4 regions of the Paenibacillus antri genome follow, and region 2 is predicted to be linked to each of the others. Evidence: riboswitches for the same ligand, from Rfam matches in the RefSeq annotation. Region 2 holds a riboswitch; each other region holds the start of a gene.
What was found. Region 2 has a riboswitch for cyclic di-AMP ahead of FE782_RS10165 (KamA family radical SAM protein). Riboswitches for the same ligand answer to the same signal wherever they lie in the genome.
Positions count from the first base shown of each region.

Region 1 (7,439 bases), on a different contig from region 2:
CTGAAGCGGGTCATTCGCGTCGCCGATCAGAACGACGCGAAGGTCGTGGACGATAACAAGGCGGCCGCGAAGAACGCGTTCGATATATGCGTGGACAAGATTCGGGACCACGGCCTAAAGATGAAGCTCGTGGACGTCGAGTACACGTTCGACCGGAACAAGGTGATCTTTTATTTTACCGCGGAAGGCCGCGTAGATTTTCGGGAGCTCGTCAAGGACCTGGCCGGCGTGTTCCGGACGCGGATCGAGCTTCGCCAGATCGGCGTTCGCGACGAAGCGAAGCTGCTCGGCGGATTGGGTCCGTGCGGGCGCATTCTCTGTTGCTCTTCGTGGCTCGGCGATTTCGAGCCGGTCTCCATCAAGATGGCGAAGGATCAAAACCTGTCGCTCAACCCGACGAAAATTTCGGGATTGTGCGGACGATTGATGTGTTGCTTGAAATTCGAACATGACAACTACGAGAGCGTGAAACAGGACTTGCCGTCCGTAGGCGCTCGCGTCATTACGTCGGCCGGCACGGGCGTCGTCGTCGGGATCAATCCATCCTCGCGGATGGTAAGCGTTCGCGTGGCGGAAGCCGGCAACCGAGTATCCGATTTCCCGCTAGACGACGTCGCGGAGCAAGAAGCGTAAAGGTTGTCTCTTTCCAGGGGTGGAACGGTGGAAGATAGAAAAGAGCTATACGACCAAGTCACGCACATGGAAGACATGTTCGCGAAGTTCGGGGTAGAGCTGACAGGGCTGCGGAAGCAGATCGTCCTGCTGCTCGAAGAGAACAAGCGGCTCAGCATAGAAAACCAGCAACTACGCAAAATATTGCGCAAAGAGAACGGAACGGCGGAGACGCCCGCCGCTTCCGCCTCGGACGCGGCGGCGGCAAGGGCGGCCGAGACCGCGGAGCGGCCGGAGGCCGAAACGCAGGACGCCGCCGGACAAGTCGGCGAGGGGTACGATAACCTGGCCCGGCTGTACCACGAAGGGTTTCATATCTGCAACGTATACTACGGGCATCTTCGCACCGAAGGCGATTGTTTGTTTTGCTTATCCTTCTTTAATAAGTAGACGGAAGAACCGTAGGACTACACAGCCCTGCGGTTTTTTGCGATTTCATGAGGGATGCTAAGGAAGGGGGACCGGTCGATGAAGGCCGAGCGAGTCGAGCTGCAGCCGGGCGAACGGTTGGACGATTTATTGACGCAGGATTTGAAAATCATACAGAGCGACGAGGTGTTCAGCTTCTCCCTCGATGCCGTCCTCCTGGCGAGGTTCTGTTCGGTGCCGAAGGCGGGCGCGATCGTCGATCTGTGCAGCGGCAACGGGGTGATTCCGCTGCTGCTGACGACGCGCACGGGGGCGCGGATTACGGGCGTTGAAATCCAGCCGCGGCTGGCTGACATGGCGCGGCGCAACGTCGAACTGAATGAGCTGGGAGATCGCGTGCGGATCGAGCTGGCCGACCTGAAGACGTACCACGAACAAGCCGGTCACGGAAGCTTCGATCTCGTCACCGTCAATCCGCCGTACCTGCCGGCGACGTCGGGAGAGATCAAGGGCAATCCCCACATCGCCGCGGCGAGGCACGAACTGTTCGCGACGCTGTCGGACGTGACGTCGGCATGCGCGAGGCTCGTGAAGTCGGGCGGGAAGGTAGCGATGGTCCACCGGCCGTCGCGGCTCGCGGAGATCGTCACGGAGCTGCGCGCGGCGAAGCTCGAGCCGAAGCGGATGCGCTTCATTCATCCGCGCCGCGACCAAGAGGCGAATATCGTGCTGATCGAAGCGCTGAAGGACGGGAAGCCGGAGCTTCGCTTGCTCCCGCCGCTCGTCGTGCACGAAGCGGACGGTTCTTATACGGAAGAGCTGCTCGACATTTTCTATGGACGCAAGAACGAACTGAAGGGATAACCCACGCGAATTGGAGGGAGACGCGATGCTAGACAACGCCGAAGAGGCGCGCATCCAGCGCAGCTTCCGCGACGAGGGGCGAACGCCGTACGGCACGCTCTACATCGTCGGAACGCCGATCGGAAACCTGGACGATATGACGTACAGAGCGGTACATATATTAAAGGAAGCAACATGGATCGCGGCGGAGGATACGAGGCAGTCGAGGAAGCTGCTGACGCACTTCGACATTCCCGGGAAGCTGGTTTCATACCATGAGCACAATAAGGGGAAAAGCGGCGAAGCGCTGTTGGACAAGCTGCTCGCCGGAGAGACGGTCGCGCTCGTCAGCGACGCCGGCATGCCGGCGATTTCGGATCCCGGCGCGGATCTCGTCGCGGAGGCGATCGAACGAGGCGTCTCCGTCGTACCGATCCCCGGCCCGAACGCGGCGCTGACGGCGCTGGTCGCCTCGGGGCTGCCGACCGATGCGTTCACGTTCGTGGGCTTCTTGCCGCGCGACAAGCGGAAGGCGTCGGAGACGCTGGCCCGTTGGAAGCGCCAGCCGGCGACGCTGCTCTTCTATGAAGCGCCGCATCGGGTGGAGGCGACCTTGAAGCTGATGCTGGAGGCTTGGGGCGACCGCCGTTGCGTGCTGGCGCGAGAGCTGACGAAGCGGTACGAAGAATTCGCGCGCGGCACGATCTCGAGCTGCCTGAAGCATGTGGAAGCGAACGGGCCGATGGGCGAATATTGCGTGCTGGTGGAAGGGGATTCGGGAATTGCCGGGGACGGCGAGGACGAGATAGCCTGGTGGGCCGAATTGACGCCCGCCGAACATGTCGAGGCGTACGAACGGAAGGAAGGGCTTCCGCACAAGGAGGCGCTGAAGAAAGCCGCGATCGATCGGAATGTGCCGAAGCGGGAACTCTATAACGCCATCCATCAGGGAAAGCCCGAATAAGGACAAAAAAGTGCCTATGATCCGTCAACGAAATCGTTGGAGATCATAGGCCAATAAGGAGATATAAAAAGGTTAGAATTAACAGGGTCATAAAGCTATTATATACTATTTTTCTTATTTTGTCACAGGGGTAGGCATTTCTTTTAAGCATTCGTTACAAACAATTTTTCCCTTGAAATAGGTGACGTTGTCGGCGTTGCCGCAGAAGATGCAAGCGGGCTCGTATTTCTTCAACATAATTCGCTCGCCGTCGACATAAATCTCCAAAGCGTCCTTCTCGCCGATGCCAAGCGTTCGGCGGAGTTCGATCGGGATCACGACGCGGCCGAGTTCGTCGACCTTGCGAACGATACCTGTAGACTTCATCATATGGATAACTCCTCCCAAAATGTAAAATAACAATAAATTTATGCTCGCCATAATTCGACATAATTTTTACTAGTTTCTATGATACCAAGCATTCCCATAATAGTCAACGTAGATTGACGCGTTTATAAATTCCTTATTTTTAAAGGCTTTTCCAATATTCAAGAGGCTACAAATTGGATAAGGATCCGACAGCGGCGTTCGACAACGAAATGAAATAAATGTCGAATCGTGTCGATAAATAGCGAAGAATGGTGGGATCGAACCATGTCGATATGGCCCGAAGAAAAGGTGTTTAAGGATCCGGTTCATAAGTATATTTATGTACAGGAACCCGTGATTTGGGATTTAATCAACACGCGCGAATTTCAACGGCTGCGCCGCATTCGACAACTAGGCACTTCGTACTTGACGTTCCATGGCGCGGAGCACAGCCGCTTCTCCCATTCGCTCGGCGTATACGAGATCGCCCGCAAGATCATCAGTCAATTCGAGCGCAACCGGTTCGAGGATTGGCCCGGCGAGGAGCGCTTGTTGTGCTTGTGCGCGGCGCTGCTGCACGACATCGGCCACGGCCCGTTCTCGCACTCGATCGAGACGGTGTTCGGCGAGCATCACGAGTCGTGGTCGTGCCGCATCATTCAGGGCGACACCGAGGTGAACCGAGTGCTGCGCGGCGTCGATCCGACGTTCCCGGACCGCGTCGCGGCCGTCATCTGCAAGACGTATCCGCGGGAGATCGTCGTGTCGCTCGTGTCCAGCCAGCTGGACGCCGACCGGATGGATTACTTGCTGCGGGACGCGTACTGCACGGGCGTCAATTACGGCATGTTCGACCTCGAACGGATCCTGCGGGTCATTCGACCGTATCGCGGTCAAATCGTCGTGAAAGAGAGCGGCATGCATGCGGTCGAGGACTATTTGACGTCCCGTTACCAGATGTATTGGCAGGTGTACTTCCATCCGGTGACGCGGAGCTCGGAGATCGTGCTGCGGAATATTTTCGCACGAGCGAAATCATTATACGAAAGCGGTCACGCGTTCCTCTTCATGCCCGAGTCGCTCCGCAGGTTGTTCGACGGGACGCTCGACACGGAGCATTATTTGCAGTTGGACGAAGCGCTGGCGCAAGCCGCCTTCGAGTTGTGGACGAACGACAAGGATCCGATTTTGTCGGATTTATGCCGAAGATTTCTACATAGAAAATTGTTCAAGTACGCCACGCCGTCGAAGCTCGACGACGCGCTGCTCGATCGGCTGCGGGAATCGATACGCAGGGAAGGGTACGATCCGGAGTATTATATGCAGGTCGATTTTCCGAAAGATTTGTCGTACGATGTTTATCGCTCGGGTCGAAACGCGCATCGCAAACCGATTTATTTGTTGAAACGTGACGGCGAGCTGCTCGAAATCAGCGAAGCGTCCGACATCGTTCGCTCGATCAGCGGCACGACGTCGGGGAAGCACCGAATTTACGTGCCCGAACGGATGTTGGAGCCGGGCAATCCATACGTCACGGCGGAAACCGAGGAATGGCTGAGAGGAGAATGAACCCATGATTACGGACACGCATACGCATTTAGACCACGCCTCTTTCGAAGGCGAGAGAGAGGCGATCGTTCGTCGCGCGAACGAAGCGGGAGTGACCCGCATTATCAATATCGGCTGCAACCGGGATTCGATCCCGACGACGCTTGCGCTCGCGGAAACGTTCGATTGCGTCGAAGCGGTCGTGGGGTGGCATCCCCAAGACGCGATCGATATGACGGCCGAAGATTTGGACTACGTCGAGCATCTGGCGCGTACGCATCCGAAGGTCGTCGCGCTGGGCGAGATGGGGCTCGATTATTATTGGGATACGTCGCCGAAGGACGTTCAGCACCGCGTCTTCCGCGAGCAAATCCGGTTGGCACGGAAGCTTGGACTGCCCATCGTCATCCATAATCGGGACGCGCATGCCGATGTCGTTGCCATATTGCGGGAGGAAAAGGCATACGATGTAGGGGGCGTCATGCACTGTTTTTCAGGCAGCTGGGAAACGGCGCAGATGTGTTTGGACATGAACTTCTACCTCTCGTTCGGCGGACCGATTACGTTCAAGAACGCGAAACAGCCGAAAGAGGTGCTGGCGAAGGTGCCGATGGATCGTCTTTTGGTCGAGACCGACGCGCCGTATTTGACCCCTCATCCGTATCGAGGGAAGCGAAATGAGACGGGGTTCGCCCGGCTCGTCGCGGAGGCGGCGGCGGAGATCAAAGGGCTTTCATTGGAGGATTTCGCGGCGATCACGAGCGCGAATGCGGCATCGTTATTTCGCCCGATTGGAGAAAGGGGGAGATAAAGCGCGAAATTGGCGCAAATTGGTGAAACGCGAAACGGTTATTTCGGATAACCGGCCAGAAATTCCGAATTTCCGTCGATTTTCGCCGATTACGGGGGATTGACCCCTCTTTACAACGATGGCTTGCTCCCTTTATGATACTTATCAGACACCGAATGAAATAAAGATTACAACATATTTCCAGTATCGCTGAGTTTCCCGATGAGCGACTGCAGAAGCCGCCCATCGCTTGGGGAAACGGGGGAACCGCATCGGACGTATCCGTAAGGTACGTCTAGGGGTGAATTTTCGGATACGCCGTCATTGTACGTACGGCGAACGCCGAGATAGGGCCACTCTCCGGTCCGAATCCGACAGCTAACCTCGTAAGCGTTACGAGAGAGGTAACCGTCCGTGCTGAACATGCACACTTTTCGCTTCCACGAAAAGCCGCGAACGAGCCTCTTCGTCCCGGCTTTTTTTCATGGATTCGAACGGTTGCCTCACACTACGAATATAGTCGCGTCGATCCTTTGCACCTGAGACAACAACTCACGTACAAGGCGGGACTATGTAAGGAGGACTGTAGCAATGGGGGATATTCCTGTACAAGGAACCCATGAGGAAAGTCTGTCCGACATGTCTTACGCATGGCGCTGGGCCCGTGCTCATAAGAAGGTTTTATTGTCGGTCGCCGTAAGCGCGCTTGCGGCGGTAGGTCTATTCTCCGCGTTGATGTACGGTACGCAGTTCAAACGCGTATCCATCGTCGCGGACGGAAACACGATCGAGGTCGTTACGACGACGGAGACCGTAGCAGACGTGTTAGAAGAACAAGGGGTAGTCTTAGGAGAGCACGACGAATCGTCGCTGCCGTTGACGTCGAGGCTGAAGCACGGCGCTGCGGTAGAGATCGATCGGGCGTTCCCGGTCAGCGTTACGGCGGACGGCAAGTCCGTCGAAGTGTATACGACGGGAGCGAACGTGCGGGACGTCTTGAACGAAGCGGGCGTTACGCTCGGCGAGCTGGACCGGATCGAACCGGCGCTCGACGAACGGCTGACGGCTTCCGCCGACGTGAAGATCGTACGGGTTCAACGCGTCGTCGAGGAAACGGAACACACGTTGCCGTTCGAGACGGTCAAACAAGAGGACAAGTCGCTGCTCAAGGGTAAAGAGAAGGTCGTACAACAAGGCCAAGAGGGCGTGCTTGTTAAGCAAATCGAGAAGGTGTTCGAGGACGGCGTCCTCGTTTCGGAACAAGTATTGGCTCGAACGGTGGAGCAGGAGAGCCTCGCGAAGATCGTCGCCATCGGCACGAAGGTGGAGCCGAAGCCCGTGACGAACGCGGTAGCCGTCTTGTCGGCGGAAACCCAAGAAGTGACGCTCGACGGGATGACCTTCGGCGTGAAGGGCGTGCTAAAGAACGTAACGCTAACGGCGTATTCGGCCGGCCTCGCTTCGACGGGCAAGCAGAAGGGCGACAAGGGTTACGGTATTACCGCCTCGGGCACGACGGTGTCGGAAGGCCGTACGATCGCGGTGGACACCAACGTCATTCCGATGGGATGGTGGGTGTATATCGACGGCGTCGGATTCCGGCGCGCGGAGGATAAGGGCAGCGCGATCAAAGGCAAGAAGATCGACGTGTACTTCGACAGCGAAGCCCATGCGCACAAGTTCGGCACCAAGAAAGGATATACGGTGTACGTGATCGGACCGAAGAAGCCGGTCGCGAACTAAGTTCCTTATTTTTTCAATCATGTTCTTTCATTCGGGAGTTATGGGGTCGCTTTTGGCGGCCCTTTTTTCTTTGTCCGAAGAAGGGTACAATACCAATACATCGTATAAGGAGCGCGGAGCATGATCAAGGAAGTCATCGTGGTCGAGGGGAAGCATGATACG
Region 1 covers NZ_VCIW01000032.1:5,652-13,090, forward strand. Annotated here, with positions in the region: gene FE782_RS29620 (PSP1 domain-containing protein) at 1-633, shown strand, start outside; gene FE782_RS29625 (initiation-control protein YabA) at 700-1,062, shown strand; gene FE782_RS29630 (tRNA1(Val) (adenine(37)-N6)-methyltransferase) at 1,141-1,905, shown strand; gene rsmI (16S rRNA (cytidine(1402)-2'-O)-methyltransferase) at 1,931-2,848, shown strand; gene FE782_RS29640 (AbrB/MazE/SpoVT family DNA-binding domain-containing protein) at 2,963-3,217, opposite strand; gene FE782_RS29645 (HD domain-containing protein) at 3,482-4,765, shown strand; gene FE782_RS29650 (TatD family hydrolase) at 4,770-5,555, shown strand; cyclic di-AMP (ydaO/yuaA leader) riboswitch at 5,772-5,943, shown strand; gene FE782_RS29655 (resuscitation-promoting factor) at 6,126-7,277, shown strand; gene rnmV (ribonuclease M5) at 7,398-7,439, shown strand, end outside.
Region 1: it holds a riboswitch for cyclic di-AMP, as region 2 does, so the genes downstream of both, FE782_RS29655 (resuscitation-promoting factor) here and FE782_RS10165 (KamA family radical SAM protein) in region 2, are expected to answer to the same signal.

Region 2 (7,439 bases):
AATACTGGACTGCCTCCCACTGTTCGGTCACGAAAGCGCATATGACCGCAGTTCTGGACTAACGGCGTAGCAACAGAAAATGACTATGCCAAGGCAACCCGCGGCAATATCGAGAACTGAGTAAAGCAAACGTACACCTATGAGGCTGATCAGCCCATGGTTAGCAATTTCATCAGCTACGCAATAGGCTTTGAACTGGCCTCTTTCCTTGCTGCGACCACCGCATGTTCCTCGCACCAACAACGACCGCGAACGTTTTTTTCAGAAGAACAAAACACGTCATCGGCGAAAGACAGAATAGAGAAGGCTGGAACGACGAATATAACATTCGTTCCGGTGAGTTTGTCGTGTTCGTCGATGACGCCTTCCTTCAGCAGGACGTCCTTAACTGCCTTCGAGCTTCAATTACAAAGGTTTTGTATGTTAATAGGTTAGTTGTAGTTTTTTTCGACCGACGGACAGAAAACATCGCCTCCTTACGAACGTTGTAAGGACCCGCATTCCGCGGAAAGAAGGAGGCGCTGTTGATGAAAGTGTTGGTAGCCGACGACGATCCGAACGTATGCGAAATTATCCGCATCTATTTCGAGCAACAAAACATCGAGCTGCTGGAAGCATACGACGGCGCGGCGGCGCTCGAGCTCGTCGAGAAGGAAACGCCGGACCTCGTCATTCTCGACGTCATGATGCCGAAGATGGACGGCTACGAGGCTTGCCGAGAAATCTTGAAGCGGCGGGACGTGCCGATCATTATGCTCACCGCCAAAGGGGACGAGTTCGACCGCGTGCTCGGTCTCGAGTTAGGCGCGGACGATTATATGACGAAGCCGTTCAGCCCGCGGGAGCTCGTCGCCCGCATGAAGGCGATCTTCCGCCGCGTGCAGCCGCGGCAAGCGGCGAACGGGGAAGAGGCGGGGAAATCGGCCGCATACGAATTCGAAGGGCTGTCCGTCCATCCGGACCGCCGGGAAGTGCTGTCGGGCGGAGAGCGCGTGTCGCTGCGGCCGAAGGAGTTCGATCTGTTGGCGCATCTGGCGAAGTCGCCCGGCACCGTGTTTACGAGAGAACAGCTGTTAGAGCTCGTCTGGGGATACGATTTTATCGGCGACATCCGTACCGTCGACGTGCACGTCAAGAACGTACGCAAGAAGTTGAATCAGCCCGACCGAGAGTATATTCATACCGTGTGGGGCGTCGGCTATAAATTCGAGGCGCCGCGATGAGGAAGCTCGGCATGAATAAGACGATCTTCCGCCGTCTGCTCCTCGGCAATCTGGCGATCGTGCTGCTCGGCCTCGGCGCGGTCGGCATCGCCATCTCTATGATGGTGAAGGGATACTTATACGACGTAACGCAGCAGGAGCTGCTTCGCAAGGCGAAGAAGGTCAATCTATCGATTCAAGAATTTCAAACCGCTGACGAAAATATGTTGGCGCTGCTGACGTTCCTCGACCAGACGTTCGATACCCGCATCTGGATCTTCAACGACCGCGGCGAAATTATCGCCACGTCGACGCAGGACGAAGTGTCCGTAGGGAAGTCCGTGTCGGGAACGATCGCGGAACGCGTCATGCAAGGGAACGCGGTGAGCGACGAGCTCCACTTCGAAGGATTGACGGAACCGATGCTCTCGGTCGCCGTTCCGTGGGGGAAGGAAGACGCGTTATACGGCGGCATCGTGCTCCATGCGCCCGTCAACGGCGTCACGCATGCGATCGTGCAGGTGAGAGAGACGATCCTCTGGGTCACCTTGTTCGGCATGTTAATTTCGATCGCGATCGTGTTGTATTTGTCTCGGTCGATCTCGAGGCCGCTGCAGCATATCGCGAGGACCGCGGCGGAAATCGGCATGGGACAGTACGACCGGAGGCTCGAGGCGGACGGCGCGGACGAAATCGACGACCTGGCGTCCTCGATCAATTCGCTGGCCGCGAAGTTGGAACGCATGGACGAGGAGCGTCGCAAGTCGGATCGAATGCGCGACGACTTCCTCGCGAATTTGTCGCATGAGCTGCGCACGCCGTTGACCGCGATGCAAGGCTTCTTGGAAGCGCTGCAAGACGGACTCATTCCGGAAGAAGGCCGAGAGAAATATTACGACGTGATGTACCAAGAGACGCACCATATGACGCGGCTCGTCGACGACCTGCTCGATCTGATGAAGCTGGAACGGGAAGAAGTGGCTATCGATCGGCATCCGCTCGACGTCGCGCCGCTGCTGCGGAAGGTGGCGTTCAAGTTCGAGCCCGACGCGAGGGAGCGCGAGCTGGATCTGCGGGTAGAGGCGGACGACGCGCTGCCGAAGGCGTACGCGGACGGCGACCGCTTGGAGCAGATCGTGGCGAATCTCGTTCGCAACGCGGTCAAGTTTACGGATCGCGGCTACATCCTGCTGAAGGCGTACGCGGAGGAGGACAAGGTCGTCCTCGAGGTGACCGATACGGGCGTCGGCATCTCCGAAGCGGATCAAGCCCGGATCTGGGAACGATTCTTTAAAGCGGATCGCGGGCGTTCCCGGAAAAATAAAGGGGCGGGTCTCGGCCTCGCCATCGTGAAGGAGCTCGTAGAGCGGCACGAAGGAACGATCGAGGTGGACAGTCGATTGGAGCAAGGCTCGACGTTCCGGGTCAGAATTCCCGCGTACCGGGATCCTTCGGAAGTCGTCGTCGCGAAGATCGGCGAATCCTCCGTTCATCGAACGAACATATTTCTTCATAAAAAGTTCCCGAACCGAAAATCGAACGATCATACGTTTCCGGTACAGTAAAGGAGTACCAAAGAACACCGAAAACAATGATCGAAGGGAGAGGTTCGGAATGAAAAAGAAAACGTGGTTGACGGCGCTTGCGATCGCCGTTATGTCGATGGGGTTATTGATCGGGTGCAGCGGCGAGGGCGGCGAGCCGGCGATGGACGCGCCGGCGGGAGACCAGCCGATGGAGCCGGGCATGACCGCGCCGGAAGCGACGGAGACGCCGGAAGCGACCGACGCGCCCGAGGCGTCCGAGGAGACGACGGCGCCGGAAGCGGAGACGTTGCCGGAAGCGGCAGAATAACGCGAACGACACATACGTATCCCCATGAACCGAAAGAAGAAGCTCCAGGGCGCCGCCGCGCCGCTGGAGCTTCTTCTTTGTAGACGACCGACCCTCGTGAACAGCGAAAACCGCCAGGCTATGAGAAGCCTGGCGGTCGTTCTTTCGATTACAATACGTTCCGCGCCGTTACGTAATGATCGGACCAATAGTTCGAGTTGATGTCCGATATGCCGACCCCGTCGAAGATCGGAGACGCATGGATGAAGTCGCCGCCGCCGATGTACAGGCCGACGTGGTTAATGCTGCCGTTGTCGTTCGTGTCGAAGAAGACGAGATCGCCCGGCTTCAAATTCGATTTCTTGACGTATGTACCTTCCTTCGCTTGCTGGCGGCTCGTCCGCGGCAGCTCGATGTCGTGCTTGCGGAAGATCAGCTGCATGTAAGAAGAACAATCGGCGTATTTGTTGTTCGTATTCCAGGGCTCCGCACCCCATTTGTAATCGAAGTCGCCTTTGTAGGACTTCGCGGTCTTCACGATCGCGCTCTGGCTCGCGGACGACGTAGAACTGCCCGTGCCGGCGCCGCCTTCGTAATCCGTATACTTTTCGTTAGAGGATATGTATCCGACCGTGCCGCCCTTCGTCTGCACCTTCAGCCAATAGTCTCCCGATTCGGCAAGAACGCGGATGTCTTCGCCGCGATTCAGCATGCGGATGATTTTGCTCGACGTGCTCGGTTGGGTTCGCATGTTGACCCCGGACGACACTTCCGTGCTGTAACGGTCATAGTCCGTATATTTTTCGTTGTCCGATATGTATCCGGTCGTGCCGCTCTTCGTTTGGATCTTTAACCAATTGCCGGACGCTTCCCCGAGAACATGGATGTCTTCGCCGCGATTCAGCATGCGAATCACCTTGCCAGACAAACTAGGCTGGGTCCTCATGTTCACGCCGTACTGAACTTCCGTCTCGTAACTCGTTGCCGCCGAAGCGGATGTTGCCAATATTGCGGATCCTACTACCGATGCGAGGAATATCATGGTTTTTCGCATCCTGATCACCTCCATAACCAGAATACCCCACGCTTGTCCGGCTCGGGGAGGGGCCAAATGTTGGGATTCGAGCAGAATGCGCATAAATTCGGCGCATTTCGTTATGCCTCCGGTCGTCCGAACGGCAGCAAACGTCGTTGACGCGCCGACGGATATGGTAAACTAGGAGGAACGAAGAAGAGGAAAGGATGACGGCACATGTACGAGCATATCGTCGTATTCAAATTTCGGACCGAGCTGCCCGCGGCGCAGGAGGAGAGCCTGCTGACGCAGCTGCGGTCGTTCCAGGGACGCATTCCCGGCATCGTCTCGATGAGCGCGGGACGGAACGTTACGCACGAAACCGAGAACATCCATGGGTTTACGATCGGGCTGCGCATCACGTTCGAGGATCATGCCGCCTTGATGGCTTACGGACCGCATCCGGCGCATCAAGCGTTCGTCGCCTCGTTGGACGGCCTCGTCGATCAAGTCGTCGTCGTGGACTACGAGATCGGGAAAGAGACGAGCCGCGCATGAAGCTGACGCCGGAGGAGATCGAATCGCGGCTGGCGCCTCTGGCCGGGTGGCGTCGGGAGGATGAGAAGTGGATCGTCAAGAAATACCGCTTCTCGTCGTATCTTGACGGGATCGCCTTCGTCGCCCGGGTCGCCGCGGAAGCGGAAAGGCTCGATCATCATCCGTTCATCGCGATCGAATACAAGCTGATTACGCTCCGGTTGACGTCTTGGCATGCCGGCGGACTGACCGCGCTCGACTTCGAGGCGGCCGAAGCTTTCGATCGAGCGGCTTGGGCGCCCCCGGGGGCGTAATCGTTTTCGGAAAATGGGTTGACAGCGTCATCTTCGTTCGATACAGTAAAATTACGCTTAATTCCCAGTCGACATCCGTTCGACGGGAAGCGGGGGAACCAATGTACGTGGGGCGAATCGTTCCGAAGTTTGGACCGTAGGGAACCATCTAATCCCGAGCCCGGCAGCTAACCTCGTCAGCAGGAGATGGGTCGATTTCTATTGCCTACTTAGCTTATACATGCCGAGACCCGATTCCGTTCGGGCATTCGTGCGTCCATACGACCCCGTTCGTACCTCCGCTGGCGAGACATGTCTTTATCATGTCGTCGGCGGAGTTTTTTTTGCGTATCCGCCGGCGGCCGCTACTTCGAATCGAGGAGGAATGCGCATGGCTCAGCCGAAATACATCACCGACATCGACAAGCTCGAAGCGATCCCGGAAGAAGAAAGAAGTCGATTGAAGCGGATCACGGAGAAGTTCGTGTTTCGCGTGAACGACTATTACTTAAAGCTGATCGACTGGAACGATCCCGAGGACCCGATTCGAAAGCTCGTCATTCCGAACGAGGGAGAGCTGCTCGAATACGGGCGTTGGGACGCTTCCGACGAGGATACGAATTACGTGGTACCCGGCTGCCAGCATAAGTACCGGTCCACGGCGCTCTTGATCGTATCCGAGGTGTGCGGCGCGTATTGCCGGTACTGCTTCCGCAAACGGCTGTTTCGTGCGGACGTGAAGGAAGCGATGTCCGACGTCGAGCCGGGACTCGCGTATATCGCGGCTCATCCCGAAATCAACAACGTACTGCTGACCGGCGGCGACAGTCTCATTCTTGCGACACCGAAGCTGAAATCGATCTTGGAGCGGCTTCGCGCCATTCCGCACGTCAAGATCATTCGCCTCGGCTCGAAGCTGCCCGTCTTCAATCCGATGCGCATCTACGAGGATCCGGAGCTGCTCGAGACGATACGCGCCCACTCCACGCCCGAACGCCGCATCTACGTCATGGCGCATATCAATCACCCTCGCGAGATTACGCCCGAGGCGAAGCTCGGGTTCGAAGCGCTGCATCAAGCGGGCGCGATCGTCGTCAACCAAACGCCCGTGCTGCGGGGGATCAACGACGATCCGGCGGTGCTCGGGGAGCTGCTCGACAAGTTGAGTTGGGCGGGCGTGACGCCGTATTATTTCTTCGTCAATCGCCCCGTCGCCGGCAATTCGGACTTCGTCCTGCCGCTCGAGCGGGTGTACCGGATCGTCGAAGAGGCGAAGGCGCGCACGTCGGGGCTCGGCAAGCGGGTTCGTCTTTCGATGAGCCATACGTCCGGGAAGATCGAAATTCTCGCGATCGAAGGCGGGAAGGCGTACCTGAAATACCATCAATCGCGCGACGGCGCCTACGGAAAGTTTCTAACGCTCGATTGCCCGAGCGACGCGGCTTGGTTCGACGATCTGCCCGGCAACGAACGGTATTGGAAGCGGCCGGCCAAGCGCACGGACGCGGTCGTCTCGGTCAACGAGCTGCCGGATGTGCCTCGTCGGGCGGCGAAAATCGCAAAATAATCGCAAACGGCTCGCTCCTCGGTAGTTCGAGGAGGCGAGCCTTTTTTCTTCACCGAAGGAGAATAGCCGCGCGCCGTTAGGTAAAAATACCGATCATACCGAAGATTCCCAACCGAGGTGAACGTTAGATGAATCATGCCACGTTGGCGGCGCACGAGTCGCTCGATCTCCATGAGACGCTGAATCTCAAGACGCTTTGTTTGGCGAAGTCGAAATTAATGCAAGGGCTTGTCTTCGACCAAGAGCTGCGAGCTTTGATGCAAAAGGACGTCGAACAAAGCCTGAAGGCGCTCGCCGACCTGCAGGCGCTATACGAGAAGGCGCCGTTCCGGACTCCCGTACCGGATATCCGGCCGACTCCGATCCTAGACGGAAGGTGAAAGGTGACTTCACTCCATGAATCAAGATTATCTTGATCCGATCAACGCCCTCGGCATGCCGGAGCTGGCGGATATGACGTTCGCCATGGATTTCCTCGTCCGAGCGAAGGACGGCGTCCGCAATAGCGCCGCCGCTTTGACGGAAGCCGCTTCCCCGGAAGCGCGCGCGCTGCTGCGGAATCAGCTTCGCGAAGCGCTCGCGCTGCATCAAGAAATTACGGAATTGATGGTTCGCAAAAGATGGTTCCATCCGTACGAGCTCGGCGAGCAATACAAGCTGGATCAGCTGTCGGCGAAAAATACGTCGATGATCGGCGGCATGAAGCTGTTCCGGGACGACGCGACGAGAAAAGGGATGTTCGACCGCCTGCCGGACGAAGGTCTGAGAGGAGATCAAGCATGAAAGCCGTTACGTATCAGGGCGTCAAAAATATCGCGGTGAAAGAAGTCCCCGATCCGAACATCGTAAAGCCAGACGACATGATTATTCGAGTGACGAGCAGCGCGATCTGCGGCTCGGACTTGCATCTGCTCCATGCGATGATTCCGAACCTGCCGGAGGATTACGTTATCGGGCACGAGCCGATGGGCGTCGTCGAGGAAGTCGGTCCC
Region 2 covers NZ_VCIW01000005.1:121,795-129,233, forward strand. Annotated here, with positions in the region: partial or broken gene FE782_RS10130 (monothiol bacilliredoxin BrxC family protein) at 1-62, shown strand, start outside; gene FE782_RS10135 (response regulator transcription factor) at 528-1,223, shown strand; gene FE782_RS10140 (sensor histidine kinase) at 1,235-2,767, shown strand; gene FE782_RS10145 (hypothetical protein) at 2,817-3,056, shown strand; gene FE782_RS33090 (C40 family peptidase) at 3,205-4,173, opposite strand; gene FE782_RS10155 (Dabb family protein) at 4,288-4,608, shown strand; gene FE782_RS10160 (4a-hydroxytetrahydrobiopterin dehydratase) at 4,605-4,901, shown strand; cyclic di-AMP (ydaO/yuaA leader) riboswitch at 4,946-5,099, shown strand; gene FE782_RS10165 (KamA family radical SAM protein) at 5,272-6,447, shown strand; gene FE782_RS10170 (spore gernimation protein GerQ) at 6,576-6,827, shown strand; gene FE782_RS10175 (spore coat protein) at 6,844-7,230, shown strand; gene FE782_RS10180 (zinc-dependent alcohol dehydrogenase) at 7,227-7,439, shown strand, end outside.

Region 3 (7,439 bases), on a different contig from region 2:
GATCGGCAAAAAATTTCACGTACCCGTCTTCTCCCCGGATATGCCGCCCTCTGTCCCACCATCTCATGAATCGGTTACTCAGCGGCGTCCGATCCGATAGGAAAGGCTCCATGACGATCACCCGGCCGCCAGGCTTCAGAATTCGACGGAATTCCTTGACGTAAGCGGGAATCGAATCGCAGGGGATATGGTGCAAGACGGCGATAATCCATACGTAATCGATCGATTGATCGTCCAGAGGCAATGTCTCGGATGCAAGCGGATGGAACGTATATCCAGGATGCAGCCGGCTTGCGAAACGGGTTCTTCGGTCATCCGCATCGACCCCTACGTAAAATTCCGGGGAAACCATCGTGCAGTTGGCCCCCGTGCCGCAGCCGAAATCCAACACGGAGCGCCGGTCCAGCGGGAAATGCATCGAGATCGGGTCGTGGATATATTTCTTGGTAAGCCACTTGGGACGGACAAACCGGTGATACAGTCCTGGGGAAAATTGAAAGTCGATGGAGTTCACCCTCCGAGATATCAGCTTGGAAATTATTGTGCGGTAACGATTGGAATTTATTCTCGCGCGGCTTCGGTTTATTTCGGATGTCGAACATCCTGTATGAGCCATCGTGCGCTGGCGAAGACGGTCACATTGCCCAATGGAGTTACGGCCCGGCGGGGATCGCACTTTGAGCCCGGCGCAACTGGAGGGCATCGCCGTAACGGTGGCAAAGCTGTAAACGAAAACGGGGCAGCGAATGACGGAGAAATCAAGTCCTTCGCTGCCCCGTTTTTTGATCATCATAGGCAAAAATAATTATAGTGAAAAGTTGAATTGTCTGTGCGGTGCCGGGGTGCTACCATCAACATAACGAAACCGAATGGAGTGAGAATGATGAGAACATTTGCGATCGCTTTAAATAAGCACGTTGTCGTCGGTTATGATGAAACGACGATCCCTAGGGGACGCATAAATCGGAGGTATTTCCTTGGAGACACTGAAAAAGTTTTTGGCTTATTACAAGCCTTATAAGAAGCCGTTAATCGCAGATTTGTTCTTTGCGGCGCTCGCTTCGGCGACCGTACTTGTCTATCCCCTGCTGGTCGATCGAATGACGACGAAAGCAATCAGCGTTGAAGGAATCGATACGGAATTCGTTTTAAAAATAGCCGGCGCCTTCTTGGTTTTAATCGTCGTGGAGTATGTCAGCAACTTCTATACGGACTATTTCGGGCACGCGATGGGCGCAAAGATGGAATCCGACATGCGGGACGATTTGTTTCGGCACTATCAGGAGCTGTCTTTCCAGTATCACGACAATACTAGGACAGGGCAGCATATGTCGCGAATCACATCGGACTTGTTCGATATATCGGAGCTGGCGCACCACGGACCGGAAGACTTGGTTATCTCTTTTGTGAGGATCGTAGGAGCGTTCTTTATTTTGGTTCAAATGAATTGGAGCCTCACGTGCGTCATTTTTTTAATTTTTCCTCTGATGCTTATTTTCGCGTATCGCAACAGCATCAAGGTGAAAAACGCGCTGAAAGAGAACAGGGAACGCATAGCGGACGTGAACTCGCAGGTCGAAGACAGCCTATCCGGGATCAGAGTCGTGCAGTCGTTTGCCAACGAAGCTATTGAAATGGAGAAGTTCAGAAGCAGCAACCGTCGTTTCTTGGAAAGCAGGAAAAGAGGGTATTTCGCTGAGGCGGTGTTTTACAATGGATTGCTTTCGTTTATTTCTTTTATCAATATTGCGGTTGTGATCGCAGGCGCCGTTCTGATCAGTTATCATCTCCTGCAGCTAACTCAGCTGATTACCTTCCTCTTATACTTGAATACCCTGATTGATCCGATCAAAAGATTAGTGAATTTCACTCAAAATTTGCAAAACGGAGTCGCGGGCTTCGAACGGTTCGTCGAGATCATGGATGTTAAGCCGGACATTGCAAGCGCCGAAGACGCCGTCGCGTTAACGGATGTGAAGGGCAAGGTGGAGTTCATCAACGTGGGTTTCCAATATGCCGGCGACTCGAACCATGTATTCAGGAATATTAACATCACTGCGCATCCCGGGGAATATATTGCGCTCGTAGGTTCTTCCGGAGTCGGAAAAACGACTCTATGCAGCCTAATTCCGCGATTTTACGAAACGACAGAAGGAACGATTCGAATCGACGGCACCGATATAAAGTCGATCCGGCTTACGTCTCTGCGAGACCATATCGGGGTCGTGCAGCAAGATGTTTATTTGTTTTCGGGTACCGTGAAAGAGAACATTTTATACGGGAGGCCAGAGGCTACCGACGAGGAAGTGATCCAAGCCGCCAAGAACGCCGACGCCCACGATTTTATCATGGGTTTGCCGGACGGCTACCATTCCCACATCGGACAACGCGGCGTTAAGCTTTCAGGCGGTCAGAAACAGCGCATCAGCATCGCGCGCGTGTTCTTGAAAAACCCTTCCATCCTCATATTCGACGAAGCTACTTCCGCCCTGGACAACGAAAGCGAGCGGGTGGTGCAGGAAAGCCTCGACAAGCTGGCGAGGAACCGCACGACCTTCGTCATTGCGCACCGGCTGTCCACCGTCCGAAATGCGGAAAGAATCATCGTGCTTTCGGAGCAAGGGATTGCGGAGGAAGGAACGCACGAAACGTTGCTAAAAAATAACGGGATGTATGCCAAGCTCCATTACATGCAGTTCCAACCGGTTGGATAAACATATCTACAAAACAGGTAAAATGACCATCCGAAAATCGGATGGTCATTTTTGGTCCAACCCTGCCTAAACAAGCGAATATTGCAAAACGATGCGATTCCGCACGATCCATGCCGCTGCCCGCGCTCTCCATGCAAGCCCCCAAAGCGGCCCGTGACAGTCTGGAGTAATTCGTTGCTCAATTGCTTCCTCGGCTGTCTCGCGTACAACTACCTCTAAGATCAGATCGTACAGTTCATGCCTCTGTTTCGGATCTAAACCGTACGCATCCACAAGAAGCCGAAGTTGCCGGGCTCGGACGTCAAGCGGAGGCAAACCTACCCTTTCGGCAACATCGTCCGAAATTGCTTGTAGCTCAAAAACTGTGAAAGATCCTTTCGTCGTTGAGGAAGGGCACGCACCGTTGAGCGCAAAACTGCGGCATCCTTTCCCGAATCCATGGATGGACAGCTTCGTTTTCCATCACGAAAGCGTAATATCCTAACACTGCGGAAAGCATGAAACCTTCGATTACCGAGTATATTCCCTCTTGCGGCGGCTCTTGGCCGTAGTACCCATTGACGACTTGCTCTCTAGTTTCTCTCGGGGCATTTAAAGCCGTCATCGCTACATCAAACAGACGATAACCGAAGCCGAATAAGCTGTAATCGATAAATACGGACCTCCCTAGCGGCGTAACCAGCAAGTTACCCATGTTTAAATCCGCGTGGATTATCCCCTGCTTCAACATTTCAGGACGTCCGGCCTTCAACCGATCAACGATGAGTTCGAGCGTTTGCTCCACCACACCGTAAGTCTCATCCGAGAACAATTCAAGTTCGACGCCGCGCCGAATTTGCTTGAGCATCTTTTGGGTTCTACGAATACCGTAATCTGGCCGATCCTGAAGGACGACTTCGTTATAGTTACTAAAGAACTCATGTAGGCTCGCTACCTGAGCGCCCAAGTTGTATGCTGCATCAGGAGTCGATAAGTCCTCCTTCGTCATATTGCGGCCTTCGATCCAGCGGAGCAACGAGCAGCATAGACTCCGCCCGTCGAATTCGATCTCGGTTACGAGTTGTCCGGATAGACTCTCTACGGGTGTTTGTACAGCCAGGTTCGTCCTGCGAGCAATCGCCTCCAAAAGCCGTAACTCGGACTCAACTCCTTGTTTTGTATGCTGTATGCCGGCCAAATTAACGGTTATCGGATCGTGCACGCGAAGAAGATACGCATCGCCGTTCGACCTATCGATCACTTTATAAGTCCGGTTTTCGTTATGCCTGAGCATCGTTGTTTCTGGACGGGCGATGCCATACTGGAGCAGAAGCCCTGCGATCTTATCGTCCGTCATGCACCCCGATTCGTGGGATTCAAGAAACATATGTTCTTCTCAGCCCTCCTTTCTAAATTCGTCTGAATTCCGGTTATTGGTTTTTCTCAAGTGTTTTTACAAGATCCTCCAAAATGTTGTTGAACATATTGAATTCATCTTCGTAATTGGGACCATAATTTGTTGATTTTATTGCATTAGAAATCTGGCACGAGCCTAATAAAATGGCAATGCCTAGAAAGATAATTGCACCTGTTAGTGTAAATTTAGGTTTATCGTGCATCTTCTCCCCCCTAATATCCTTTATATACTGACAAATCTGGAAAAAGTAGCGTTTAGATATTACAAGCCTCTTATGCGCCCATCCACGATCGGATCACTCCTCGCCTAAGAACTTTGGATATTTTTGTGCAATGCCCCTCCTATTCTCCTATGCTAAAATAATTCGCATCTCAGAAAGGCATCTAAAAGTCATGTCTCTTTGCATCTTTTTCTGAGAAATTTCATGAAAGCCGAAGCTTCTTAAGAAGCGCGGGGGATCCATTCTATGGGGTGAAGCCACATCGTGGCAGGGTGATTGCTCTTTGACCCGAACCCGTCAGCTAACCTCGCAGGCTGTTTAAAGGAGAAGATTTCAGTGAGAGGTTCAAAGAAGATCGTTTTAGCCGGAGTTCTTGCCCTAAGTACTTTCGCTTCCGCCGGTTCGGCTTCTGCCGCCTCGTATACGGTAAAGGGCAGCGATACGATGTGGAAAATCGCCGCTCGTTATGGAGTCACCCTCAACACCCTAATTTCCGCGAATCCTCAGGTGGCCAATCCGAATAACATTCGGACAGGTATGGTGATTAATATTCCTGCCGCTCAACAAAGCACAGGGACCCAATCGACTGCATCGACCTTCTCGCAGCAAATCGTTACGTTGGTGAACCAAGAACGCGAGAAAGCTGGCCTGAAGCCGCTATTGAGCAATAATAGCTTATCCGTAATGGCATTAGATAAAGCGAAGGAAATGTACAACAGTAACTATTTCAGCCACACGTCCCCGACTTACGGGTCTCCGTTCCAGATGATGAATGCGTATGGCATCCGCTATACGTACGCCGGCGAGAACATTGCCAAGGGACAGAGAACCCCGCAGGAAGTCATGAATGCTTGGATGAACAGCACGGGGCATCGGCGGAACATCCTATCCCCAAACTTTACCCACATCGGCGTAGGCTACTACAACGGAGTATGGGTGCAAGAGTTTATCGCGAATTAAGAAACATTACTTCAACCAAACAACAGGAGCAGCTGCCGCGGCGATCTGCTCCCAGTATTATTGCGCTATCGTCTCCGTATTCCTACCCCCGCTTTTTATACGCCCTCATGGCAAAGAGATAAGCTACGAGCGTGATTCCGACGCACCATGCAAGGGCGACCCATATATCATTGCCCACCGGTTGACCCGACAGCAGCGCACGAATCGCGTCCACGATCGAGGTCACCGGCTGGTTTTCGGCAAAGACGCGTACGACTTTCGGCATCGTATCGGTCGGCACGAACGCCGAGCTGATAAACGGAAGGAAGATCAGCGGATAGGAAAATGCGCTTGCGCCTTCCACCGATTTAGCGGTCAACCCGGCAATCGCCGCGACCCAAGTCAATGCCAGCGTAAACAGCACAAGGATACCTGCTACGGCAAGCCATGGCAGCACACCCGCCGACGAGCGGAAGCCCATCAAGAGCGCTACGAGAATGATGACGACCAGAGAAATGACGTTGGATACCACCGATGTCAGCACATGTCCCCACAGCACGGCGGAACGCGCAATCGGCATCGTGTGGAACCGCTCGATGATGCCCCGTTGCTTATCCAGAAACAGGCGGTACGACGTATAGGCAATACCGCTTGCAATCGCAATCAGCAGGATCCCGGGCAGAAGGTAGTTCACATAGTTATCCGTACCGGTCTGGATCGCACCGCCGAACACATAGACGAACAGCAGCATCATCGCAATCGGTGTGATGCAGACCGTGACGATGGTGTCCATGCTGCGGAAAATATGGCGCATGGAACGTCCGAGCATTACGCCCATATCACTGAAAAAATGTTTCTTTGTCGCTTCCATTTACATGGCCTCCTTCTTGCCGACGATGGCGAGGAAGATTTCCTCTAACGACGGCTGCTTTTCCACATACTCCACCTTTGCGGAAGGGAACAGCTTTTTCAGCTCCGAAAGCGTGCCGCTTGCGATAATTCTGCCCTCGTGCAAAATGGCGATTCGATCGGCGAGCTGTTCGGCCTCCTCCAAATACTGCGTGGTTAGAAAGATCGTCGTTCCGCCGTCGGCAAGCTCCTTGACGATCTTCCAAACCTCGATGCGCGCCTCGGGGTCAAGCCCGGTCGTCGGCTCGTCGAGGAAGATGATCTGCGGTTTTCCCACAAGGCTCAAGGCGATGTCGAGCCTGCGCCGCATACCGCCCGAATAAGTAGATGCCTTACGGTCCGCGGCATCCGTCAAGCCGAAGCGTGCAAGCATATCGTCCGCAACCTGACGCGGATTTGCAAGATGCCGCAGCTTGGCGATCAAAATCAGATTCTCCCGCCCGGTTAAAATCTCGTCGACCGCGGCGAATTGACCGGTCAAACTGATCGACTGCCGCACATGGTCCGGCTTTGATACAACATCGAATCCGTTGACGACGGCGGTTCCGCTGTCCGGTTTGAGCAGCGTGGTGAGGATTTTGACGGTCGTCGTCTTACCCGCCCCGTTGGAGCCGAGCAGGGCGAAAATACTGCCCTTTTCCACCTCGAAATCTACGCCCTTTAGGACATGAAGCTGCTTGTAGGTTTTTTGCAGCCCTTTTACTTGAATGGCCTTGGATTGCATATTCTTTCCCCTCCCTTATATAACTGTAACTTTGGACAAATCGGCTTCCATGCCCTTGAGCAGCGCATAGGTCAGTTTATCCATCGTTGCGCCGTCAAAGCAGATGGTTTTGATCATACGATAGTACTTCTTAGACAACGTAAAACCCGGGTGGAAAGAAACGTTTTTGAATGTAGCGCCCTTGAACGAAACTTCGGTTAACGCCGCTTTCTCAAACTTGACGCCGATAAACGTCTGTCCGTCGAAACGCTGCCCGCTCAGATCGGAGTTCGTGAAGTCGACCCCGTCAAATAAACAACCTTCGAAAATCGTCTTTCTAAGATCGGTTTTCGTTAACGTTACGTCGGTCAGCGTTACTCCTGCGAATTGGGTTCCGTTAAGATTCGCGCCGCTGAAGTCGGTGCGCACGAGGATCGACTTGTGGAAGCTTGCATTCGACAGGTCAAGGGCGGATAGGCTGCAGTCCGTCAGATTCGCGCCGTCAAACTCGGCATCGCGTACGTCGCTGCCCTGAAACGAACTGCCGGTCAAATCCGC
Region 3 covers NZ_VCIW01000017.1:95,140-102,578, forward strand. Annotated here, with positions in the region: gene FE782_RS22275 (class I SAM-dependent methyltransferase) at 1-514, opposite strand, end outside; gene FE782_RS22280 (ABC transporter ATP-binding protein) at 978-2,714, shown strand; gene FE782_RS22285 (phosphotransferase enzyme family protein) at 3,070-4,050, opposite strand; gene FE782_RS22290 (hypothetical protein) at 4,124-4,312, opposite strand; cyclic di-AMP (ydaO/yuaA leader) riboswitch at 4,530-4,661, shown strand; gene FE782_RS22295 (CAP domain-containing protein) at 4,667-5,290, shown strand; gene FE782_RS22300 (ABC transporter permease) at 5,373-6,140, opposite strand; gene FE782_RS22305 (ABC transporter ATP-binding protein) at 6,141-6,902, opposite strand; gene FE782_RS22310 (pentapeptide repeat-containing protein) at 6,918-7,439, opposite strand, start outside.
Region 3: it holds a riboswitch for cyclic di-AMP, as region 2 does, so the genes downstream of both, FE782_RS22295 (CAP domain-containing protein) here and FE782_RS10165 (KamA family radical SAM protein) in region 2, are expected to answer to the same signal.

Region 4 (7,439 bases), on a different contig from region 2:
CTTTGCGCAATTCCGTTGAATTTCATATGCAAAGCGACGTACTTCGAGGCTGCTTTTTATCTAGCGGCATCGATTCTTCAGCGATAGCGGCCCATATGAATTCCTTCGAGTCGATTCGAACCTTTTCTGTAGGATTTGAGGGCTCGAACAATGAGACCGTTATTGCAGGAAAAACAGCTTCCGTATTGGGGACAGATCACTACGATCACATTATTTCAGAAGAAGAGTATTTCGGAAGTGTAAGAAAGACAGTTTGGCACCAAGACGATCCGGTGGCGGACCCGGCCGCTGTCGCACTGTACCATGTAGCTCGCTTGGCTAAAGAGCATGTCACTGTTGTCCTATCGGGTGAGGGTGCCGATGAATTGTTCGGCGGGTATCGCATTTACCGAGAGCCGAACTCTTTGCGAGCGTTAAGTTGGCTTCCTTCGGAGTGGAAACAAATGATGAAGAACATCCTAACCAGTGCGCCATGGTCGTTTACAGGGAAAAACTATTTAATAAGAGCGTTTACGCCTCTTGAACAGCGCTTTTTTGGCAATGCGAATATTTTTCATGAAGATGCGAAGCAGGATTTACTTACGAATTGGGAGATATGGTTTCATAAAGTGGGAAGGCCAAGCGATATTACGAAAAAAATTTACCAAGAATCGGTTCACCATGATTCGGTTACCCGGATGCAGCTCATTGACTTGAACTTATGGTTAACCGGGGACATCCTGATGAAAGCCGATAAAATGACCATGGCACACTCGCTAGAATTACGAGTCCCCTTCCTTGATAAAGAAGTGTTTGAGGCAGCTAAACGAATACCGGCTCACTACCGGATTGCGAAAGGGACAACAAAGTTAGCTTTTCGAAAGGCAATGGAAGGTGTAGTACCGGATTTTGTAGTGAATCGCCCCAAACTGGGCTTCCCGGTTCCGCTCCGAGATTGGCTTCGTAACAAAGAAAGGATGTCCGTCATCCGTGAGCAATTACTAATGCCTTCCATGGCGCGGTATTTCCATCTTCCGTACATTGACCGCATGGTGCAGGATCACTTAACCGGTCGAGGGGACTTTTCCAGAAAACTGTGGGTGTTATACATTTTTAGTCTCTGGCATGAAATGTACATCGAGCATTAAGTTTGTAATACAACAATTGACCTACTAAACACTATTAACTACAATTTGTAGTATGGTGAATTTCAACTTGTAGATTTTTATCGTTTGGGGGGATGTGATTTGACCGTAAAAAGAGTAAACGTAAAAGAAGAAGGGTTAAATGTTTTTTTCGGTCCCTTGGAAGCAAAAATTATGGAACTGATCTGGAGAAAAGGGGGGTATTCGGCGAAGGAAATGCAGATGGAATTAAGCGCTGAAAACCCCATCTCTTTTAATGCGGTAATGACTGTCATGAATCGCCTTTCATTGAAAGGATATTTGAAAAAGCAAAAAAAAGGTAGCGGTCGAGGACGAGCTTCAATTTTTTTCCCAGTACAAAATAAAGATGAGTTTATTCTGGAACAAACAAGGTCCATTACGCAAGGTCTGATGAACGAATATGGAGAATATGTCGTGCCTCACATGCTTGATGCATTAGAACAGGCAGATCCGGAATTGATTACAAAATTAGAGGAAAAGCTATCGTCGCTGAAAAGCAGGTCTTCCAAATGAGGCGGTTTGCGGGTTACAGAGTAACTTTCATTAGTGTTGTTATACTAGGCTTTTTCCTTTTATCACAGATGATTTTATTTATCGTTCATCAAATATGGGATGTAGATGCAGGATGGAATATTGTACAGTATTGCTTAACTGCTGTTCAGGGGTTACTTCAGCGGCCAATCGTAACCGCAGTGTTGTTTGATATCTTTATAGCTTATACGTTCGCTAAAATGGGTATACGCCTGTACAGACAATGGAAGCAACATAGGAGTTGGCTATATGATCTGAGGTTCGCGGAAGATTGTCTTTTAACGGAGAAAATAAGGAAACAGTTCAGCAACGATAGCCTTGTTGTCGTTAAACATCAAACGTGGTTTGCCTTTGTATTTGGAATGTGGAAACCCAAAATTGCGCTATCGTCAGCGATGGTATCAAATTTATCAGAAGAAGAATTGAAAGCTGTTATTTTTCACGAGGTGTATCACAGCAATAGGTTCCACCCTGTAAAGTTACTCATAGTTACATTATTTGCCGAAGGCTTCTCCTATTTGCCCATATTTCGGCAAGTTCAGCATTACTATAAGTGCTGGACGGAAATCGAAGCCGACCGTTATGCACTTGATCAGACGGGTGACTTACAGTCGTTAGGAAGCGCTTTGTTGAAGATGATACGCTGTAACGAAGAAAACGATTCATTACCCTCCGCCGTACATTTTGCGGATTATGCAGTGAATTATAGAATTAAGCACTTATTGGTACCTGAAGAACCGATTCGAATTAGAGCGGTTAGCAGAAGGGCCTTCACGGTGTCGTGTATTGGCATCCTGGTCATGATGAACGGGATGATCGGTGGGTGTTTATCATAAGGAGATCACATCATGTTTTTACGTATGTTACTTATTTTCGCTATCGTTAGTGCTGCGGTTTTCGGCAATGCCATTTCGGTTACAGCAGCAGAAGCTCCCGTCGCACCAAAAATATCTAGCGGATCGGCGATAATCATGGAAAAGGAAACGGGAACGATTTTATTTGAAAAAGCGGCAAAGGAGCGAATGTACCCCGCTAGCATTACAAAAATTGTAACGGGCATCGTTGCATTGGAAATCTCAGAACTGGAAGAAATCGTCACCGTTTCGGAAGAAGCACGCTATGAAGAGGGGACAAGGGTGTATCTGTCGCCAGGCGAGCAGAAATCGATGAAACTGCTTCTTTATGGACTTCTTTTGAATTCAGGAAACGATGCAGCAACAGCGATTGCAGAACATATTGACGGTTCAAAGCGTAATTTTGCTGATCGGATGAATGAATTTGTTAAGGAAATAGGTGTGCAACAAACCCATTTTACGAACCCGCATGGGTTGCACGAGTCCCAGCATTATACAACAGCAATAGATATGGCGCTTATTACTAGGTACGCAATGGCCAATTCCGTGTTTCGCGAGATTGTTGCTACAAAGACGCTCCCCTGGGATGGGGAAGAATGGGATTCGGAGCTGGTGAATCATAACAAACTCCTGTGGCGATATGAAGGTGCTACTGGGGTTAAGAACGGATACACAGACCAGTCCGGAAATACGTTGGTCGCGTCGGCGGAACGAAACGGAAACGAACTGATTGTGGTCTTGCTAAAGGGAGATTCCAGCGAGGCTGTATACGATGATGCCGTACATTTATTGGATTACGGATTCGAGTTGTTACAGATTTCCCCGATCGAACCAGAAGTTGAGAAGGAAGAGCCCGCTGTGCCGGCAACAACTATAGAACCGATAGTTATAGAAAAGGCACCAATCAAGGAGACTAGTGTGCCCAACTACTCCAACTGGTTGCTTGCGATTGTGTGGTTTACCATGAACCTATTTATTGTGATGGTTGCTTTTCTTCGATGGAAAAAATCGAGACGTGATTACCGGATAAACTCGGAACGTCATGAATCTTGACGGGAATCAATTGTGCATTTTGTACTCGGTTAAAGTGAATTTAATATTTAGCGGATGGATAAATCGTGGTTTGCTGTACCCCAGTTAAAAATAGCGAAGCTGCGAAATCAGCGTGCCCCTCCTGCGGTGAGAAGGGTAAGAACGTGCAACTCATACCGCTAATTGGACGATAGCACAGGAATTCTGTAATTCATCTGCATACATTGTCGTGCACGTTAAAAATAACAACAAACAAGAGGTGATTTCGATGAGCCATGTCGCTGGAGCAGGTTTGTACACATCAACCGGTGCAATATTGGTACTCTTTATTCTTCTTGTCATCATTTCCAGATCTTTTGTGCTCTAAAGATCATCTGACGGAAAGGAGATCCCCAATTGACTAACGGGGATCTCCTCCACTTCATTAAAATCCGGGCGTGATTTGATAAGGAGGGAAAGATTCATTAACTTCCCAAGACTCGACAATACGCCTTGCGTTAGGAAAATCATAACCTCTTCCCATCAAAAATGTGATGGCGGAAATCTCGAACATGGAATGAGCGACTGACGTGTATTTCATTTCATATAAACCATACCGAACGACTGGTTCAACGGTACCGAGTACATAATTTCTCAACATTTGATCGTGCATTTTATCGCCTTCCTTAAATAGGATTTGATTGGTTTGCTCATTACACAGTCTCATGTTATTCACCTAAGTGGAGGAAGGAATCGGGCAATCGCCCATGAAATACAATTCGCGAATAAGAAAGTGATTTACGATTTATGAGAAGTGCTCGCAGAGGAGCAATTCTCACGGTTACTTCACAAAGATAATTGGATAATAATACCACTATACGGTATGTAGTGACGACAAGGAAATGCCCGATACCTGTCGAATGTTATAGTTGAGTTTTGTTGACCTAGGGGGGCGTTCCTTGTCAGACTTAATCACATATCTAAAAGAACATCAAGAAACAATTATTCAATGTTGGATGGATAACTTTTTACCACAATTCCCTGATTTTTATAACTCAGAGCAATCATTGAAGCAGCTTATCGAACAGACAAGTATCTATTGCGGCTACGTATATGATATACATATCCCGTATAAGCAACATTATTTCTTTCGATTAATACCAGAAATTTGTTTGTTTTTCATAAAGGGGAATATACCAATCAGTCATATTCTTCATAGTAATCATGTATGGAGAGAATCTCTTATACTGGTTTCTCAAGGATATAGTAATTTGGGTTTCTGCTGGAATCAGTTCAGAGAAATCATGGCACGCATTGATAAGTTTGAAATAGCTATGTTTGAATATTACTACAATTATATTAATACAACCTTGGAGGACAAAGATAAAACGATCAGCAGACTCCATGAAGAGAAAATGAGCATTATAGGAAAAATGGCCGCAAGCATGGCACATGAAATTCGAAATCCTTTGACTGTTGCTTTAGGGTTCGTGAATCTGGCGAAAACAGCCAAATCAAGGGAATTACACCGGAAGTCCAAAGATTATTTATCCATTGTTGAAGAAGAACTTGAAAAAATTCAGATGCAAATTACAGGATTCTTAAGCTTTACTAAGAAACAACTCGTCGAAGAACCTTTGCAAATGATCAGAATCATTGAAGGTGTTGAATCCGTTTATGCATTAATAAGCCCCAGACTAGTAAATGAAAACATAAGGTTTACAATCGAGATTTCAGACAGTAAATTAAACGTACAGAAAGTGGGGCTCCAGCAGGTATTATCTAATATTATTAATAACAGTATTGATGCGCTGTTAGAGATCGATAAAGAACGAGAAATCAAGATTACGGGTTACAATAAAGAAAACCACTACTTTTTGTGTATCGAAAACAATGGCCCAGAAGTTTCTGCAGAAATCAGAGATCAGATGTTTTCACCGTTTGTGACGAATAAAAAAGAAGGTACGGGTCTCGGTCTAGCTATCTGTAAACAGATCATAGAAAAGAATGGTGGGAGAATTTATTGCGATAGCAACAGAGAAAAGACTAAATTTACAATGGAATTCCCATTTACAATGTGAGGTGTGTCAAGAAGGGAAGGGACAATCTATTCTGCAAATTAATCTATGTAAATAGACCGCCGTCTCGGCGGTCTATTTACGTTCGAAAGATTAATTGGACTCTGTCAATACCGTCGTCTCGGACTCATGGGATAGCTTTTCTTCCATCGACAAATAATTTTGACCATAAACAATACGCCTTGCTGTTACGTATCGAGTCTTATAGTACTCTTCGTCCAAGCCGCTAATGCGTACGCCGTAGCTGCTGGAAGAGTGAGCGAAGCGACCGTCACCAATGTAGACACCTGCGTGGGAAATCCCTTTTCCATCCGTATTAAAAAACACAAGATCGCCGGGTCTTAAATCTGCTTTCGCTACTTTGTCTCCAGCTTCGGCTTGCAATTTGGAGGTTCTAGGGAGTTGGGTGCTAAATTGTTTGAAAATATACGAAAGAAATCCGGAGCAGTCGAATCCTTCGGTTGTCGTGCCTCCCCATAGGTAAGGCGTACCAACAACTTCATTAACTGCACTCTCTAACTTCGTGTCGTCAGCTAGGGCAACGTTGGCCTGAAATGCCATGGCCAGCAATGCACCCGACAACAACAAACTCACCTTCTTCATTTATGTATCCTCCTTCAGTTGCCTACGAGGTTAGCTAAGGGTTCGGTTGAAGGTTCCCTATGATCTTCGACAATCGAGATCAATTCACCCAATACGGATCCCCCGTCTTCGTTATGAAGTTCGGCACAATCTCAAGGATACATAATTCGACAGCGTTCTACGGTTTCCTCCCAATTCACAAAAGCGACATTAATAGTCTATCATAGGCCCCACTTTTATAGTTTCTATTTGACAAAATAATAACTTTTCTATTATACTACACACCGTAGTTTAGATCACTTGGCTTCATTGCAGTGTTTCATCGATTAGATACGCAATAATAGCAACCCAAGATATTCTTTCAATGCATGGCCCAGTTTGTTTACGGCTTCGTATGAAGGCAGAAATCTCTCGGGATACAATTTCAAGGATTTGCTTACCATATAACCGGTAGGGTATGGGATGATCTCTATACCTTCTTCCTCGAAATGTTGAACGGAACGGGCCATGTGCAATGCTGATGTAACTAATATTGGTTCGGTTATTTTGTTTTCATCAAGGATACTCTTCACATACTTAATATTATCTTCTGTGTTACGGCTTTTATTTTCCACCCAGACCTTATTTTCCGGAATTCCCATTGCAACCAACCAATTTTTGCTTACCATGGCCTCAAAACCAGTATCCGGATATACTTTGCCGACGGAAATAATGATTGGAATATCCAGTTTTTTATACAGAGCAGCGGCGGCAAGTAGACGATTGGCCGTTTCGCCGGATGGATCACCGGGACCGCCGGCCCCTAATGTATCGAGGGTTGCTCCTCCTGCTAATACGATAATTGCTTCGCCCTGGATGTTTTGAGGCGGCTCATAGAGTTGTTCAAGTCGACCTAATATCGTATCCGAAACGAGTGAGATTGTGCTTGCATAGAAACTCACAAGGAAAAACAGAATAAGTAAGTGAACGCGAGTACGCTTCCGAAGCATAAGAATCCACCAAATCAGCAAAGGCAGTAAGAAAACTCCCGGGGGAACTACGAAGGATAAAAGAAACTGAAGTAAGAACATTATATTGTGAGCACCTTTCCTTGAGTCATCTTGTAATAAACTGATTGATTGAGCTAGAGCTTTTAAAACATTATACTACAGTGTATAGTTTGACCAAAGCATGATGTACTATTCGGATGCTTATGGGGGTGCTTTTTCGTGAACGTTAAATATTTCCGTAGCATAGAT
Region 4 covers NZ_VCIW01000017.1:25,650-33,088, reverse strand. Annotated here, with positions in the region: gene asnB (asparagine synthase (glutamine-hydrolyzing)) at 1-1,127, shown strand, start outside; gene FE782_RS21965 (BlaI/MecI/CopY family transcriptional regulator) at 1,227-1,658, shown strand; gene FE782_RS21960 (M56 family metallopeptidase) at 1,655-2,512, shown strand; gene FE782_RS21955 (D-alanyl-D-alanine carboxypeptidase family protein) at 2,525-3,583, shown strand; gene FE782_RS32985 (dihydroorotate dehydrogenase) at 3,831-3,929, shown strand; gene FE782_RS21945 (hypothetical protein) at 3,987-4,214, opposite strand; gene FE782_RS21940 (sensor histidine kinase) at 4,501-5,622, shown strand; gene FE782_RS21935 (C40 family peptidase) at 5,713-6,222, opposite strand; cyclic di-AMP (ydaO/yuaA leader) riboswitch at 6,227-6,358, opposite strand; gene FE782_RS21930 (YdcF family protein) at 6,528-7,211, opposite strand; gene FE782_RS21925 (KamA family radical SAM protein) at 7,410-7,439, shown strand, end outside.
Region 4: it holds a riboswitch for cyclic di-AMP, as region 2 does, so the genes downstream of both, FE782_RS21935 (C40 family peptidase) here and FE782_RS10165 (KamA family radical SAM protein) in region 2, are expected to answer to the same signal.